Regions from separate parts of the Blautia sp. 1033sp1_1033st1_G9_1033SCRN_220408 genome, predicted to be linked through region 1. Evidence: riboswitches for the same ligand, from Rfam matches in the RefSeq annotation. Region 1 holds a riboswitch; each other region holds the start of a gene.

Region 1 (4,563 bases):
AAGGTGTTTTACCCTGAATAAGCAGGAATATTATGAAACCCTTCTGCTTCGTCCTTTTTCCACGAATTTCCAGAATCTGCAGGAACTGGGAGACAAGAAATACTATGGCTTCTGGAATTATTATGAGGATCCGGTGCTGTTTGTTTCTGTTCTGGCAGTTTTCCTGGCAGTGCAGTTCCTGCTTTTGTTCTGGAAAAGCAATGAGACAAAGCGTACCAGAAGGACTGCTTATGGTGGAGCCTTGTTTATGTTGCTTCTGATGATCTTCCCTGTAGGCGGTTATGCCTTTAATGCTTTTGCTACGGTTACATACAGATATACTTTCCTGCTGCTCCCTATGATTCTTCTGGCAGCAGCCTGGACCTGGGATTATCTGAAAAAGGGCGGCAGAGCCAGCATTATAGGTGTGGTTCTGGTTTGTATCTTTATGTATAAAGCCTGCAGGATGGGCTATGAGGACAGTCTTTTTGCTGAATACAGACAGAACGCAGTGATCACGGCTGTAACCGGAACAGTAATGGCAGTTGTACTTTTGCTGGTGAACCGGTTGAAAGTAAAAGGGGAGCAGGTGCTTTTTAGCCTTTTGGCACTGGCTATGGCTGCGAATGTGATCTGTGAGGGAACTGTTGGCTATGAAGACAGAATGTCCCTGAAAAAAGAGGATACACCGGCAGAAACAGTGGTGCAGGTAACGGATGATTATCTTGAGAAGATCGTTGAGGATCCGTCCGAGCAGCAGGCAAGAGATTTTATTGACAAGCCCCAGGCATATTTCCGGGAGCTTTACAGTCAGGACATCCAGGACATTCTGGGATTTTTAAGGGAAACAGACAAAAGCTTTTACCGGGTGGAAAAGGACTTTTCGTCTGCGACGATTTCCATGGATTCCCTGGCTCAGGGGTACAGAGGGGTCAGCACCTATAATTCTGTAATGAACAGCAATGTAAAGGATTTTGTAAACACATGTATCCCAAGCTTTTATTATGCAGACCGGAACAGGTATACCTTTTGGGATAATGCTATGAACAACTGGTTTGCAGCCTTTACAGGGGTAAGATACCTGATCTCCAAGAATAGCAGCCTGGATAGCAGCAAATATACGCTGATCCGTCAGTTTGGCAGTATGTATCTGTATCAAAATGTACGGGAAAGCGATGTGGCAAGGTTTTATGATGAAACGGTATCAGAAAGCAGCCTGCGGGAAGCGGATAAAAAGATCCGGAAGAAGTTTTTAAGTAATGCCATTGTGCTGGAGGATGGAGAAGACAGGGAAAGTGCGGCAGGCCTTGGGAAATCCCAGGCAAAGAAGGGATCAAAGGTTGTGCTGGATGCCCCTCAGAAGGACACACTGGTAACAGGCAGTATCCAAGCGGCTTCAGATGGATATGTACTTTTTATGATTCCTTATGAGGATGGATGGAGTCTTAAGATCGATGGAGAAGACACAAAGCTGCAGAAAGGGGACTTAGGCTTCCTTGCATGTAAAGTAAAAGAAGGAAATCATGCCCTTACCCTTACTTATCATGCACCATTGCTGAAAGAAGGAATCCTGCTAAGTCTGGCATTCTGGATTATCTATCTTATGTTTACTGTATATACATTTTTTGTTCATAGAAAAGACACAATTATATGATAACTATTAGATATCCGAATTGAATATGTATAAAGTTGTAGCGTACAGGTAGCATCATTTCATGATGCGTAAAAGAGAATCCGGTGTGAATCCGGAACGATGCCGTCACTGTGTAAGGGAGCTGCTTCAGAGCCCACTGGGAGACCGGGAAGGGGAAGCAGTGTAGAACGAAGTCAGGAGAACTGCCTTTGCGTGGGATTGTGGATCTGCGGGACACAGAACCAGTATTCTCATAACATTATATGATCATATAGTTTACTGTCGGTATACTTCTGCGAAGAGGGAGAAGCATCTGACAAAAGGAACGAATATGTTGATGAGAAGCATTGCGGTCGCAGAAATGTGACCGCTGTTTTTATGCATAGTTCGTCCGGAAATACGAAAAAAAGAGGAAAAAATAATGAAGCGCAAAACAATTATGGCACTGCTCCTGTCTGTATCCATGGCAGCAAGCATGACATGTGCAGCAACAGCAGCATTTGCAGAGACAGAGGACGCAGCAGAGACAACAGACGACACAGAAGCAGCAGATGACGCAGAAGCAACAGACGACGCAGAAGCAGCAGACGATGCAGAGGAAACAGATGATGCATCTGCTGAGGACGCAGACCAGGAGGCAGCAGATAAAGTGGCAGCTCTTATTGATGCGATCTACGTACAGGAGAGAACAGACGATACAGATGCACAGTGCACAGAAGCAAAAGAAGCATGGGATGCACTGACAGATGCACAGAAGGAACTGGTAGAGGGAGAAGAGGCAAGCCCTGAGTATTTCGGAAGAGATACAGGAGACGCTTCCAAGGATGATCCGAGAAACCAGGATGAGATCGGTGAGAATGAGATTCTGGTTGTAAGCTTTGGTACTTCTTTTAATGATAGCCGTGCACAGGATATCAAGGGTATCGAGGATGCACTTCAGGAAGCATATCCGGACTGGTCTGTAAGAAGGGCATTTACAGCTCAGATCATCATCAACCATGTACAGGCAAGAGATGATGAGCATATCGATAATATGCAGCAGGCACTTGACCGTGCAGTTGCAAACGGAGTTAAGAATCTGGTTGTACAGCCTACACACCTGATGCATGGCGCAGAGTATGATGAGATGACAGCTGCTATTGAGGAATATAAAGACAAATTCGAGTCTGTAGCTATTGCAGAGCCAATGCTGGGTGAGGTTGGAGAAGATGCTACAGTGATCAATGAGGATAAAGAAGCTGTAGCAAAAGCTATCACAGATGAGGCTGTAAAGACTGCAGATTATGACAGCATGGAAGCTGCTGCTGAAGATGGTACAGCTTTCGTATTTATGGGTCATGGAACATCCCATACAGCAAATGTTACTTACGACCAGATGCAGACACAGATGGAGAACCTTGGATTTACAAACGCATTCATCGGTACTGTAGAGGGTGAGCCGGAAGACACAGCATGCGATGCTGTAATCGCTAAAGTAAAAGATGCTGGTTTCAAGAAAGTGATTCTTCGTCCGCTGATGGTTGTTGCAGGTGATCATGCAAACAATGATATGGCTGGAGATGACGACGATTCCTGGAAGAGCATGTTTGAGGCATCCGGAGAATTTGACAGCGTAGACTGCCAGATCGAAGGACTTGGAAGAATCGATGCAGTAGAACAGCTGTATGTAGAGCATACAAAAGCAGCTATCGACAGCTTAGCAAAATAAACGGACATGTGGCCATTTGACCACATCACCATAAAGGAGAAAAGAAAGTTATGAAGCGTTCATTAGCCATTTTAGTATCAGCATTAAGTATTTCTGCTATGACAGTTCCTATGACATTGCCGGTATGGGCAGAGGCAGCAGACACCAAAGAAGAAGCATCCGATACACAGGATCTGGAGGATGGAGTTTACATTGTTGACTTTAATACAGACAGCAGCATGTTCCACACAAATGAGGCATGCGAGGGCAAAGGCCAGCTTACTGTAGAAGACGGCAAAATGACCCTTCATATCTCTCTTGTATCCAAGAACATTGTGAATCTTTTCCCAGGGCTTGCTGAGGATGCACAGAAGGATGACGCAGAGCTGCTTCAGCCTACCACAGATACGGTTACCTATAAGGATGGTTTATCAGATGAAGTGTATGGCTTTGATGTTCCTGTAGAGGCTCTTGATCAGGATTTTGACCTTGCTATTATCGGTACTAAGGGCAAATGGTATGATCATACAGTAAGCGTAAGCAATCCGGAGGAGATGAATGATGACAACAAGCTTCCTGTAGAGGTTGCTGAAGATGAGGCAGAAGATACCGAGAATACAGCAGAAGATACAGAAGATGCAGAATAATCATTAAGCAGATGTATCCACCATATATGAAAGCCAGCCGATCGCGTTTCGGCTGGCTTTTATTATGGTGGATATATTCGCTTTATGATGCATCCTTTACTGATTGAACAGGCACAGGGGCTTATAAGTTTGGATCCTGATATCAGGACTTGATGATCTTGATCATTTTAATAAATAACAGAAGAAGGATCAGGAATGCCACGCCTCCGATCACTGCATAAGGCGCATAGGAGGTGGACTGGGAATAGGCCTTTGCGGCTTCCATATTCGCCTGTCCATTGGTATAAAGAGAGGTGTCCTGTTCCTGTTCCGGCTCCATCACAGCAGTACCAACCTGTACACCGCTGTAGAAGTAAGTGCGGTTCACCTGGTCGCCTGCAGGTGTGTCCTGGATCGTCAGGCTGTCCGCTGAGGCACCGGCAGGTACGATCACCTGACCTCCGGACATCAGGGAAAAATCATCCTGACCTAAGGTAAGAAGCTGGAAATTGGAAAATCCATAATCCAGAAGAGTGATGGCTTCATCATCTGTCTGGCCGGAGGCTCCTTTTAAAATAACGCAGATCAATGTGACATCATTACGCTGTGCACTGCATACAAGCGTGCTTTGGGAAGCT
Region 2 (4,563 bases), on a different contig from region 1:
TCTGAACTCTTTATCCTTGAAAATATCTTCCTCTTCCGGGTCTTTTTCTTCCGGATCTTTTTCTTCCGGATCTTTTTCTTCCGGGTCTTTTTTTTCTGTATCTTCTTTTTCAGGATCTTTCTTTTCCGAATCTTTGGATTCTGTATCTTTCTTTTCAGTATCTTTCTTTTCAGTATCTTTCTTTTCAGTATCCTTCTTTTCGGATTCCTTTTCCTGGGAATCTTTCTTTTGCGGATCTTCTCCTTCAGAGTCTTTAGACTCATTAACAGCTTCCTTTTTATCGGTTTCTGCATTATTTAGTGCTTCTTTTTCTGGCACAGCTGTAGGTGAAACAGATATCTCCGGCATTTCTGATGGCTGGGGAGCCAGGGAAATGGCAGGGATCTGATCACTGTTCTCCTGATTCTCACCAAAAGCTGCCACAGCTGGAGTGACGGACATGGCAGCGGTTAAAAAAAGTGCAAGAAATCTTGTTGAATTACGTTTCATATGAATCTCCTCTGTTAAACAGGAATCTGCCCTGCAAAATATTGTGCCACACAATGCTTCACAGGACAGTTTTCTTTATCTGTATCTACTATTGTTTATTTGTAACTGTAAAAATACGGAACATTTACATTTATTTTACTTTTACTGTGCAGGTTGCTTTCTGCTTGCCTACAGTAACAGTGATCTTAGCAGTTCCTTTTTTCAGGGCTTTTACTTTTCCCTTGGAATCTACGGTTGCCACTTTCTTGTTGCTTGACTTAAATGCTGCTTTCTGTCCGGTTGTTTTGGGAGTGGTTGTTACTTTTAATTTGGCAGACTTGCCAGCTTTTAAGGTAAGCTTGCTCTGTACCTTTACACTGGTGCATGGATCCACAACAGAAACCTTCACGGTTGCCTTCTTGCCGTTTGCTGTTACTGTAATCGTAGCTTTGCCGGCTTTCTTTGCAACGATCTTACCTGTCTGGTCTACTGCTGCCACATTCTTATTAGAAGATTTCCATTTCAGGGTTGTGGTTGCACCTGTTGGATTCACTTTATAAGAAACATAAGTCTGAGTTCCCTTATTCATGGTAAGGGCTGCCTTTTTCATCTTAAGAGATTTTACTTTTACTGCTTTTTTGGTTACTGTTACAGCAATGGTCTTTTCCTTAGATCCTGCTTTTACAGTGATCTTGGTCTTACCTGCTGCTTTTGCAGTGATCTTACCAGCATCGTTTACTGTAGCAACGGAAGGATTCTGGGAAGTGTATACCACCTTGTCTGTGGTATTTGCAGGTGCTGCAATGGCACTGACTGTCCTGGAGGCTCCTGCCTTTAAGGTAAGCTTGGAAACAGAAACCTTTAATGAAGTTGCTGCAACTGCTGCAGGTGTGGGAGCCGGCGTCTCAGTAGGTGTTGGTGTAGCAGTAGGTGCCGGTGTCTCATTCAATGTTACATGAAGAGTATAGGCGATCTCATGTGCCATGCTCATACCTGTAGTCAGTGCAAGGATCTTCACATCTTCATTCAGGTCAACCGGGATCCTGTATGTAACGCCGGAAGTATTCACTGTACCGTTAAATAACTGATTATTTGCCTTTACATAAACATATTTCTTGCTGCTGAATGTAACATCTGCAAATGCCTTGCCATTTTCAACAATAACCTGTGGACAGGTAATGGTCACTTTACCTGTACCGCCTGTAGCTGTGAAATTCTCCGGTGTATAAGTACCATCCGGAAGTGCTGTGCTGTTATCTACAGCATCTGTAGCAGCTGCAAGAAGCTTGGATGAGTTGAAGGTGATCGTGTAATCTTTCCATTTATTTCCCTTGACAGAATGTGCAGCCACATTAATAACCTTATCCAGTTTGGCAACTGCAAACGGTCCGAATACATACTGTTCTTTACCATTACTATCCTTTACTACAGATGAATAAATCATCTGATTAGCAGTATCTGCCTCTGCCGCCTCTGCTGTTCCAAAATAAAGCTTATCCCTGCCAGTGCCGGAAAGAGTAATGGTAGCTGTCATTACTCCATCTTTGTCACTATATAAAGTAGCTGCTACTACCCGGAACATATCGCCAGTACAGGTCACTCCCGGTGCAGCTGCATCAGAAAAATCAAAGGTATAATATCCCTGTGCTGCAACGGTTCCCGGATTCTCTGCATCTTCAGCTACCGGTGCGGCTTCCTCCGGATAAGCGGTAAATGCACCATCTAATACATCAGAGGTCACTTCCTCCTGGTCTGTAAACTCAACAAAATCTGCCTCCTCAGACTCATCAAAAGCCTCATCCTCTGTTACATCCTGTACATCCACTACTGCTGCAAGATCTTCCCCAAATGCAGGAAGCACACTCCCTGTTGTCATTGCAGCGCAAAGAAGCATTGCAAGAATGATTTTTCGTTTTTTCATGATCTTTATCCTCCTGTTATTTCCAATCAATTTGAATGAAGACATGTACTGCTGTACAAAAAAGAAGCCTGCTTCCGGCTTGGAAACAGGCATCACAATTGCTCATATCATTATATGCATAGCCAAAAAACATATGTGCAATAAAACAATACAAGAAATAGCAATGAATCGCTTTCGTCGGAAGCTTCCATCTTCAGCATTCACAGCAGGTTTCCTGGCTCACAGATCAACAGATATCTGCTCCTTCTCAAGAAGAGACGGCTTCCATGAGTCCTATCGGATCCAGGCTTCTTCTCAATGGCCCCTGCAGTATCCTCCCTGCTCACAGTGACCGGATCGTTCAGGACTTCCACCTGATTCCCTTTAACAGCCGGAATCGTTGCCTCCTGGCTGACACTGTAAACGGTCTTTATTCATTTCCTGTATTATAGCAAAAGCATTTTTTGAAATCAATACGATTTCCTTTAAAATTGTGAAAAATCAAACAAAATCACACATTCTTATGATGCCTGTTTACAGCTCTGTGGCCGCCACGCAAGATCAGCTGATGTAATGGCTGCTGCAGATTTCCTCCGTTTCCAGAAGATTTCCATCCTGGTCATATACATGACGATAAGTTTTGTAGCTTTGTGCATCCAGCTGCTGGGTAGTCACCTTTACTGTATTGGAATTTGTTTTTGTACCATAGATCTTCACATTAACGGAACCATCTGCATAAGTGGCAGAGATCCGGATAGGATACTCAGTATTATTGCAAAACTGAAAGTCAGGATCTCCCCAGGATACAGCAGCATCCAGCCCAGCTGGCACATAATCTACCCTGCCGGAATGATTGGTACGCTTTACAATTTCCAGATCTGCATATAGGCATGCATTAAACAAGGTGGTGGAAACCTGACAGATGCCTCCGCCGATCCCTTCTGCATGCTGTCCGTTTACAAACACACCGGCAGCCTTATACCCTCTTTCGGCTGTACGCTCTCCTAAGGTTTCATTGTAAGAAAAGGTCTCACCAGGCATCAGTTCAATTCCATCAATTGCCTTTGCAGCAAGAGTCAGATTGGTGATCCGGTTGTCAGTACCGCCTCCATAAGTATTATAGCTTCCCAGCACATCCCGGAATACCCGGCTGGTCAGATCCCCGGTTGTCACCTCCGGCAGGATCTGTTCAAAAGCCACTGTAAACACACTGCCTTCTTTGGCCTGTCCATATTCTTTGACCGCCTTTGCAACATCAAAGGATATCCCTGTCTTGGAAGGAACGATCTCATAATCATTCTTTTCATCCATATATGCATCTTCCGGCTCCTGATAGATCTGCCTATAATAAGCCTTGAAATCCGGCTCCTCTGGTGTAACACTGATGGTTGCACACTGGATCTGTGTATCAAGATCCAGGCTGGCAGCTGCATGCAGGAGCTGCTCCTTTAAAGCATCTGTATCTGCCTTAATACCAGTTTTTCCCTTCTTTATGATCAGACTGTCGTCTGTTATCCGGCATACAGGCTGTACCACTGTATCTACCTTTTCGATTTCCATATAAGAAATCACAGAAGACACTGTCTCCGGATGGGTCACCTGGGGAAGAAGCGTGATCTCTTCTGCATTATCATCTGTCATCAGACGTATCCGGTCCAGACCTCTTTTATACCAGGCACCATGGCCAAGCTGATAGGCCTGCTCCACCACTTTCCCAGGATCTATGCCAAGCATAGGAAATATGTAAGCTTGATAAACTTCGTCGGACAGGTTCACCTGGATAGCCTTATCCTCATAAGTCTCTTTAAAATCTGCCAGGATTGCTTCTCTGGCCTGGGCTTTTGTCTTTCCCTGGATGGAAATCCCATTGACCTGAACATTTTTCCAGATCACGGAATCATTTAGAAGTACACACCAGACCAGATACAATACGGCTGCCAGAAACACTGCAGCCGCTGTAATACTGAAAGCTTTTTTTGCTTTTCTTTTCATATGTAAATCACCGTCTGGCAAGTTCCCTGGTAATGTCCTCCCAGGTAACGCCCTTCTCCACCATTAATACCATTGCATGATACAAAAAATCGGAAATCTCGTATTTAATCTCCTCTTTATCCGGATTCTTTGCAGCAATAACGATCTCCGTACACTCCTCACCTACTTTTTTCAGGATCTTGTCGATTCCCTTATCAAAAAGA
Region 3 (4,563 bases), on a different contig from region 1:
CACAAAGACCATCAAGAATTATCTGGCAGGTGCTCTTCAGCCTGTAGGGCAGGCTTTGTATGTATGGGGCGGCGGCTGGAATGATTCTACCCGTAAGGGTGTAAGTCCTAAATGGAAACAGTGGTATAATAAGTGGTTATCCAATCCGTCCGGATATGATTATAACAATTACCGTGACCTGACAGCTGTCAACAGAGCAAAGGGTCTTGACTGTTCCGGCTTTGTGGGCTGGTCTGCTTATCAGGTTATGCAGTCCCAGTCTAATGTAGGATCAGGCTATACAGTTGTATCCGGTGAGATCGGTTCTTATTATAAGAGTATTGGATGGGGTACGATTGTGAATCAGTCTTATCTGTCAAAGACCGAATGGAAAATGAAGCCGGGTGACATCGGATATAATAGTGGCCATACATGGATCGTTCTTGGACAGTGCAGTGATAAGAGTTTAGTGATCATACATTCGACGCCTCAGGCAGGATGTCAGATTGCAGGTACTACCACTCCTACTGGTAATTCAAATAGTGAGGCAGTTGTTCTTGCCAACAAGTATATGGCTAAATATTCTGGATTTACTAAATTTAATTACCATCCATCTTGCGGCAATTACATCCGTAATGGTAATTACCTTAGATGGAAGAGCAGCGTACTCAGCGATCCGGATGGGTATGGGAATATGACTGCTGACCAGATTCTGTTGAATCTGTTTGGATATTAAGATTGAACCGGAATGCAGAAGGCATTCTTGGATACAGCCACGCAGGCGCAGGGAAGACCGGCCTGTGTGGTTTTTTTTATATCAGCTGGGAGTGCTTTTGATATTTATTGCACTTTAATTTCTATTTGTTACAAAAAAATTAAATTTATTAAAATTAGGGGTTGCAATGATGGTAACGATATGTTAATATGTATAAGAATTAAAAATAATGTTGCAGAAATATTACGTATTAAAACAATAAAGTTACGAGGGTGATAATCATGAAGAAAAGAATCGTATGTCTCACACTTGCACTAATGATGTGTGGTACACAGGTAGTAAGCGTAAGCGCTTCCAGAGAAGATGATCTGAGAGAAGAACAGGCTTGGACAAGCCAGCAGCTGGATGCTACATATGCTCGCATGAGTGCACTCTGGGATCAGAAGCAGCAGCTGGAGGGCGAGATTGCAACACTGGATGCCAATCTTGTAGATGTGATGGTCAATATACAGACTTTAGAGACAGATATTTCCAATAAAGAGACTGAGATCGTGAAAACAAAACAGGACCTTGGCAAAGCACAGAAAGCAAAAGAAAAACAGTACGATGCAATGAAAAAGCGTATTCAGTATCTATACGAAAAAGGCGGAAGTGATGCCTGGTTCCAGATGATGATGAATGCAGACAATCTTGCAGATCTTCTTACAAGAGCAGAGTATACACAGAAGATGTATGAGCAGGACAGAAAGAGCCTGGAAGTGTATTCTAATACTATTGAGCAGGTAAAGCAGCTGGAGGAAAAGTACACTGGTGAGAAGGCTGAATTAGAAGGCATGAAGCAGGAGTACGAAGCTGAGTCACAGAATCTTCAGGCACAGCTGGATGAGAAGAGAGCTACTTCCGCAGACTGTGAGAATGAGATCGCATATGCACAGCAGCAGGCTACTGAGTACGCAAATCTTCTTGCAGCACAGCAGGCTGAGATCGAGCAGCTGGAGGCAGAGCGTATCGCAGCAGAAGAAGAGGCAAGACGCCAGGCAGAAGCAGCAGCTGCTGCACAGGCATCTAATGATGGTGATTATGATTCTACCCAGTATGATGAAGAAGGAAATGCAGTAAGCAGTTCTGAATCATCAGGATCTGGAGAGACTCAGTATGATGAGTATGGTAATGTGATAGATTCTGAGAATACAGTAGATCCAAGTGAATATCAGAGTTCTTCTGAGTCAAGTTCTTCTTCCAGTTCCAGTTCTTCATCTTCTGGCTCTGGTTCAGGATCTTCTGTTGTAGATTATGCTACTCAGTTTGTAGGTAATCCATATGTATGGGGTGGCACCAGTCTTACTGGTGGTGCAGACTGCTCCGGCTTCGTACAGAGTGTGTATGCTAATTTTGGCGTCAGCCTTCCAAGAACTTCTTATGAGCAGCAGAATGCTGGAACAGAAGTTTCTTATGCAGATGCACAGCCAGGCGACCTGATCTGTTATGGCGGTCACGTGGCAATTTATATGGGCAATGGACAGATCGTACACGCTTCCAATGCGAAGGATGGCATTAAGATCAGTAATAATGCAGCTTACAGAACCATTACCTCTGTAAGACGTCTTGTATAATAGCAAATAGTAAGAGATTCAGAACATATCCCCTGAGTCTGGTATGTATTTATTTATGCATTCCGGAACTCAGGGATTTTTATCTCAGTCGAGAAGACTCCCACCTCTTTCAGGTGTGAGTAACAGATGCTCGACTTGAATGCGTAAATTCCGGAGGGGCGCTTTGGAAACTTGTATGCAAAAATAAACATTGACAAATATATAGTAAAAGGGTATTATGATACCAGTATAATTCCATATTGAACATATTAAGTGCTGATCATTTCTAGAAGATGACAGAAGAGGGAATCAGGTGAAAGTCCTGAGCGATCCGGTCACTGTAACAGGGAAGCCAATCTCAATATCCCATTGTGCTGATGCATGAGAAGGGGAGAGGAAGCGATGATCCTGAAGTCAGGAAACCTGCTTAGTATGGCGAGGTTAAACTTCCGTGTAAAGTGTAACAACCAACTTCGGGGAATCCGCAGCCCCTTAGTGTTGTCTGCTCTTTAATGGTAGCAGACATTTTTTATGGAATGCGCCTGTTCATGAGAATTATACCGATTAAATGGCAGGCGATACTACTTCGGATGTCCGTTCCCTCCGCGTATTTATGAACGGTTCATTTTCTACCCCGAAGTAGCATCGCTCCCTCTTTTTTACAAGAAAAACAGGAGGCGGATGGAATGGCCGGTGAATATTGGGAAGGCAAAGAATATTCCTTTTTCAGTCATAAAGAATGTGAGTTTTTTCCGTGCCACAAAGGTGCAGACCCACAGGATTTTAATTGCCTGTTTTGTTATTGTCCATTATATGCCCTGGGAGATAAGTGCGGAGGGAATTTTAAATATACGGAAAAAGGCCTGAAAGATTGTACAGGGTGTTTACTGCCTCATAAGCGCAGAAATTATGGTTACGTAACCGGTAAGTATCAGGAACTTGCAAAACTGATGGATGAGATCAGAAGCGTGAAAGCTAATGATAAAAAGGAATAATAAAGGCAAGAGTAATAAAAACAAGAATAATAGTGACAAGAATAACAAAGATAAGAGTAATAAAGATATAAATAAGAAAAGCTGTTGTACGGAAAATCTCTGAAAGGAGAATCCATACAGCAGCTTTTTTTATAGGAAATTACTCCGTAATGTTCCAATAAAGTAAAAAAATGTAATGGAAATACCCATCTAATACTCCTGTTATATAAAAACCTATCTTTTCATAAGGAAGGAAAGCAGTCTGGGAATCTGGCTATTAAGGATCAGATCCGGTGGAAAATTACAGTCTTTTGCAAAAGCTTCCCCATAAGTAAAATCACCGATGTGAGAGATCCCATGACTGTCACTGGAAAGGAGCACAGGAACCTGATATTGGAGACACAGTTCTAAAATCCTGCGGCAATTAGGCCTGGTATCGCCGCGGTATCCATAAGGCGCAAGAGATGCCTCGTTGATCTCCATAAGAACCTGGCTATGTGCGGCAGACCGGATCACGGCTTCATAATCAAGATCATATTGAGTATTATCAATATGGCCGAGAACCTTTACACAGGGATGCTGCATCACATTTAACAGTGCAAGTGTATTGCTCTGTCTGTCTGCGGGACGAAGGTTCTGGACATGCATACTGGCAATCGCATAATCAAGGCCTGAAAGGACATCTGCTGGAAGGTCGATCCGGCCTTGTTCATCCAGGATATTAACCTCTGCACCTAAAAGCAGCTGAATGCCAAAACGCTTCCTGGGGGCTGCGGACAGGCTGCGAAAATAAGAAACAGTACCTGCGCCTATAGTAGATGGACCATGGTCGGTGATCCCTAAAAGAGAAAGTCCTTTGCATGAAGCTGCTTTTGCCATTTGGGTAATGGTACAGGAGGTGCCATGGCCACTGGCAATAGAATGAGTGTGTATATCTGATAAAAACATAATTAAACAACTCCTTTGCTACCAGTATGACACAGCGTGAAAAGCTTTGTCAATGAAAAAAACAGGTGATTTCCTGAAAAAACAATAAAAACAACATAATAAAACCTTTAAAAACAACATAAAACAACAGATATACCTTGACTTATTGTGTGGAATGAGGTAGAATCACAATAGAAACAAAATGTTACTGCGAAAAAGGGAGCAGGAAACGCTATATATGCTTAAGGAGGATAAAAAAGCATGGTAAACGAATATGAGATCAAAAAACAGATTTGTGAAATCGGAAAACGTATCTACAACCGTAACATGGTAGCAGCAAACGATGGTAACATTTCCGTAAAACTGAATGACAATG
Region 4 (4,563 bases), on a different contig from region 1:
ATAAGGCTCAATTTTAGGCTGAACGATCCAGGTATAGGTGTAAGAAGCGAGAGCCGTGGCGGTATTGTTCTTGATCACCGAGTTTGTGGTAGCAGGATCGTAGAGTTTTAAGGTTGCAGTCATTTTTGTGTCTGTCTGACTGATGAAACGGACATTACTGAAAGAATAAGTGGCGGATGTGGAATATGTTTTAGAAGGTCTGGAAAAGCATTCCGTTGTACTGAAAAACCAACCACTCTGATACAGACTTTTGTCCGGTCTTAATAATTTTATGCTAGATGCAATAATGGTATTGTCAGAAGCCCGGTAGGGGATGGTGTAGGTATCGCCATCTTTGGTGATGACTGCTTTGTAGGCATCGGAACAGCCTGCAAAGATATTATCGCAGTTGTCTTTGATCCACTTTTGGGCTTTTGCTTCCGGGCTTTGGGTCAGAGTAAAGGTTTTGGTTTCATCTTGAGATGGGATAAAATCTTTTATTACGGCCTGCTCAGAGCCATCTTCAGCCGTATAGTCTTCAGCAGAAGCAGTAATGGTATAGGTGCGGTCCGCATACAGCTGATAAACAGAAGCGTCAGCTGAAGTAATAACATTGCCGTAGTTGTCTGTTACTGTATAGACAGGATCCGTTATCGGATTTCCATCCGCATCCTTTGCCTCGAGAGTTACAGAATAAGGCTCGATTTTAGGCTGAACGATCCAGGTATAGGTGTAAGAAGCGAGAGCCGTGGCGGTATTGTTCTTGATCGCCGAGTTTGTGGTAGCAGGATCGTAGAGTTTTAAGGTTGCAGTCATTTCTGTGTCTGTCTGACTGATGAAACGGACATTACTGAAAGAATAAGTGGCGGATGTGGGGTATGTTTTAGAAGGTCTGGAAAAGCACTCCGTTGTATTGAAAAACCAGCCACTCTGATACAGACTTTTGTCCGGTCTTAATAATTTGATACCAGATGCAATAATGGTATTGTCAGAAGCCCGGTAAGGAATGGTGTAGGTATCGCCATCTTTGGTGATGACTGCTTTGTAGGCATCGGAACAGTCTGCAAAGATGTTATCGCAGTTGTCTTTAATCCACTTTGCGGCTGTATCTTCCGGGGAAAATTTTTGCAATTTGGCAGTATCAAGAGAAATATGAATGGAATAAGTGATGGTATGTGGTGCTCCCATTGCTATGGTAGTTCCGGCAATTTCCATATCTTCATTTAAAACTACAGGAATCTGGAACAGGGATCCATTTTCAGTAGAAACCGGAGAATAGGTGACTCCATTAGATTCCAGCTGGGTATAAGAACTGCTGGAAAATCGAATGTTTCCATAAATAACGCCATTTTTGATCTCTATAGAGGGACAGGTGATTGTGATATGCCCGGCTCCACCGCTGAAAGTGAAATTATCCGTATCGTAAGAGGCATCTGTATATTCGGTCTTTTCACCGATAGAGCTGTTTGTATCAGTTATGGTTGTAAAAAAATCTGATGTATCTGCAAAATCTGAAGAAACATCCTCTGTAAGGAATTCTTCAGAAGCAGATTCTTCAGACGGGGAGCAGGTATTTTCCTTATCACTAAAAGTAATAGTTTCCGATTCTTCGTTTTCATCTGGTGTACTTGTAAAATTCTCAAGTCCATCAGAGAACCAAGTATCGTCTGTAGTACCGGCAAAAGCAGCAGCAGGAGAACTTAATGTCATAGCTGCAGTAAGAAGCAGTGCCAGAAAACGGGATTGACGGTGTTTCATGTTATTATTCCTCCTTCGTATAAAAAATACCCTCTGAAAAGAGGGCATAAATATAAAGAATAGCGTTAAAAGCTATTCTTGGTTATGCATTTCATATCGCCCCTGAGATAAAAAATGCACGATGAGACACATATAAAAAGACCCGACTTTACGGTGGCAAGGACGCCGCTGCGGATATGAACCGCATTCCATTTAAATATGTCTGTTTGTTAATTGGATGATACTACAGAAAAAAAAGATATGCAATCGTTTTTTAGATTTGCGTATACCGTACCTAATCGATATACTCTATTGACTGAACCGATTAGGTACGGTACAATAAAAACATATTTTAAAATCCATAAGAGAGGAGAAAAAAGATTCACCATCATTAACACGCAAAAAAGGAGGAAAATGAAATGAAGAAAATGAAAAAGACACTTTGCGGCTTTCTTGTATGTCTGTTATTAGTCGCTGCCACCCCATTACTGGCAAATGCAGCTGCCAAAGCACCTGTTTGCCCTAAGACTCAGGCCCTTTATTTTGAGAGATCAGCTCCGTTCAAGGGTGTCGATGACACATCTGTATTCGATTTTATTTACATCAAGAACCTTTCATCTACAGCGACCATTACCAACATAAAATCATCCAACACATACTACACAGCTTACAAACGTCAGGGATTAAATGCGATCCAGATTGGCACAAGCACGAAGTTTCACATGAAAGGCCACAAGGTTAAAGTCGGAGAAAAATCCACCTTCAGCTTTGTAGTTAATCAAAATGGGAAAAGCTATAAGCTGTCCTGTAAAGTAACCTTCAAACAGCACCCTGCAGTTTTTAAATCCTTTAAAGTTGGCTCAAAAGATTACGCTTCTGAAATTAACGGTTACTGGCAATATGGTGCCAAGATTTCCCGTTCCGGAAAAACACAGATAAAGGTTGCTGCTGCTAAAAATTATAAAATAGATTTTATTGAAATTGCCTATAGAAAGGGCAACAAGGCGTTCACTAAAAAGATCAAAAACGGACAGAAGGCTTCTCTGAAAAACGCCGTTTCAATCGACGTTACCTACCATACAACGAAGAAGCCAAAATATTACAAAGCACCAGGTTCTGACTACCGCTACTATTATTTCGGCCAGCCAACTCCCCTCTATTCCGATTTCTCGTTCAATTTATGGTAGTATAGGCTCTAGGGACTGTCGTTTGACAGCCCCTTTTTTATTTTACTGCTGATAAAGTACCAGTCTTTCGTTCTGCAGATCATTACACAGTTCGCATGATACTTTGCTCATATCATACACATGAACAACCTGCTTCAACTCAGGATCCTCCGTAAACAGGCTTACAATATCAGGATATTCTGCCAGTTTTTCCGGTGCAAACCGTAACGTTTTTTCATTGGCAAATACTGCGGTGTACAATATCTCTGCTTCTACCAGATCCTGAAAAATATGGCTTCCATACGAAAGTTCCGGATTATATCCCGCCTTTTTCTCTTCTATCTCACAAATTGCTTCAAATTCACTGATATCTGCAAATGTTGTCGGAACACCAAGTTCCGGAGAAGATGTACCTATACGCCCCGGAACCATAAGAAGCATATGCTTATTTTTTTCTTTGTATTTCCAGTTTATTGTTCCGATCAGTTTCGCCACGTTTGGCTTTCTGACATACGGCATATTATAGTACGCAATCGGATCAACCAGAACAATGTGATCGATTTTCACATTTCTGGACAGTCCCATCGAAGAATGCACATTCTCCAGAATTATTTTTTCTTCTGCAATATCCTCCGGAATCTGTGCTTTTCCGATATCCTTAAACACCTTCAGTGGCCGGCACTGCAACAGGTTTATGGAATATTCTCCTGTTTCTGAAAGGTTCACCGTAAATTCGATATCAACCGGATATTCATATTCTTTCTGGAGCAGCTGCATAATATCCTGTATCTGCTTCATCAGAATCTGATTCTTTACTATACCACTGCACGCAATAAAACGAACGGATCTGTTTATTCCCCTCTCCCTGAATGATCTTTCTGCGTCAAAATCATGATCCAGAAGAATATTAGCAAGGTATTCCGGAAGGAATCCTTCGATCTGATCCAGATACATTTGTCTCACGCAGTGTCCAGAGGTATCCACTGCTTCTACTTTTCGCTGCGAAAACTGATGTTTCTCTGCAATGGTTGTACAGCTTGTTGCCTGTGGCATATCCAGACTGACAAGCCGGGGATAAGAACCCTCCGTGCGATCCACTGCTGCTGTTCCAAGACCCATAACCAGCCTCAGCATTCCTGCTTTTGGATCGATCTGCTCTAAAAACTTATAAGGGCTGTAAGAGTACCCAACTCCCGCTGCACATGGCATATAATAAGATCCATAGTAAGAGCCAGAAACGCGCTGTACAAGAAGTGCCATCTGTTCATCCCGTTTGTCAAGTCCTCTCCGCTTTCTGTAATCCAGTGCCGACAGACTCATGGAACTGGCATATACAGTCCTTATTGCGTTTTCAAACTCCAGAAGGCGCTCTTCCAGAGTTCCTCTGTTGGCGCAGAAAACTGACTCATATTTTCCTGCAAATGCATTGCCGAAACCATCTTCGAGAATACTGCTGGAGCGTACTATAAAAGGATCCTGTCCATAGTATTCCAAAATATGCAGAAACTGATTTTGCATTTCTTCCGAAAAGACACCATTTTTCAGTTTCTGTGCAAATTCTTCTGCCAGCGAAAAGTATTCCTCTTCCTCTCTCTGACGAACACGGATATCCCAGAATCCATTATCTACAATGTAAGTATAATAAACATCAGATCCGATAAAAAAGGAATCATGAGGTTCA

Evidence for each region. A riboswitch is a leader RNA that binds a small molecule or an ion and turns the genes downstream of it on or off. The one in region 1 is predicted to bind cobalamin.
Region 2: another riboswitch for cobalamin. It lies ahead of AB5916_RS02105 (Ig domain-containing protein); the one in region 1 lies ahead of AB5916_RS09845 (sirohydrochlorin cobaltochelatase).
Region 3: another riboswitch for cobalamin. It lies ahead of AB5916_RS00550 (cysteine-rich small domain-containing protein); the one in region 1 lies ahead of AB5916_RS09845 (sirohydrochlorin cobaltochelatase).
Region 4: another riboswitch for cobalamin. It lies ahead of AB5916_RS00915 (Ig-like domain-containing protein); the one in region 1 lies ahead of AB5916_RS09845 (sirohydrochlorin cobaltochelatase).

Annotation. Positions count from the first base shown of each region.
Region 1 is NZ_JBFKZO010000011.1:53,593-58,155, reverse strand. Features, by position in the region: gene AB5916_RS09850 (YfhO family protein) at 1-1,633, shown strand, start outside; cobalamin riboswitch at 1,663-1,838, shown strand; gene AB5916_RS09845 (sirohydrochlorin cobaltochelatase) at 2,034-3,320, shown strand; gene AB5916_RS09840 (hypothetical protein) at 3,371-3,946, shown strand; gene AB5916_RS09835 (D-alanyl-D-alanine carboxypeptidase family protein) at 4,089-4,563, opposite strand, start outside.
Region 2 is NZ_JBFKZO010000002.1:62,293-66,855, forward strand. Features, by position in the region: gene AB5916_RS02100 (hypothetical protein) at 1-489, opposite strand, end outside; gene AB5916_RS02105 (Ig domain-containing protein) at 620-2,389, opposite strand; cobalamin riboswitch at 2,576-2,805, opposite strand; gene AB5916_RS02110 (VanW family protein) at 2,930-4,360, opposite strand; gene hisIE (bifunctional phosphoribosyl-AMP cyclohydrolase/phosphoribosyl-ATP diphosphatase HisIE) at 4,368-4,563, opposite strand, start outside.
Region 3 is NZ_JBFKZO010000001.1:107,124-111,686, forward strand. Features, by position in the region: gene AB5916_RS00540 (N-acetylmuramoyl-L-alanine amidase family protein) at 1-715, shown strand, start outside; gene AB5916_RS00545 (NlpC/P60 family protein) at 976-2,307, shown strand; cobalamin riboswitch at 2,541-2,732, shown strand; gene AB5916_RS00550 (cysteine-rich small domain-containing protein) at 2,973-3,281, shown strand; gene AB5916_RS00555 (phosphatase) at 3,495-4,208, opposite strand; gene AB5916_RS00560 (class II aldolase/adducin family protein) at 4,449-4,563, shown strand, end outside.
Region 4 is NZ_JBFKZO010000001.1:187,398-191,960, reverse strand. Features, by position in the region: gene AB5916_RS00915 (Ig-like domain-containing protein) at 1-1,737, opposite strand, end outside; adenosylcobalamin (AdoCbl) riboswitch at 1,821-1,954, opposite strand; gene AB5916_RS00910 (hypothetical protein) at 2,136-2,903, shown strand; gene AB5916_RS00905 (PEP/pyruvate-binding domain-containing protein) at 2,946-4,563, opposite strand, start outside.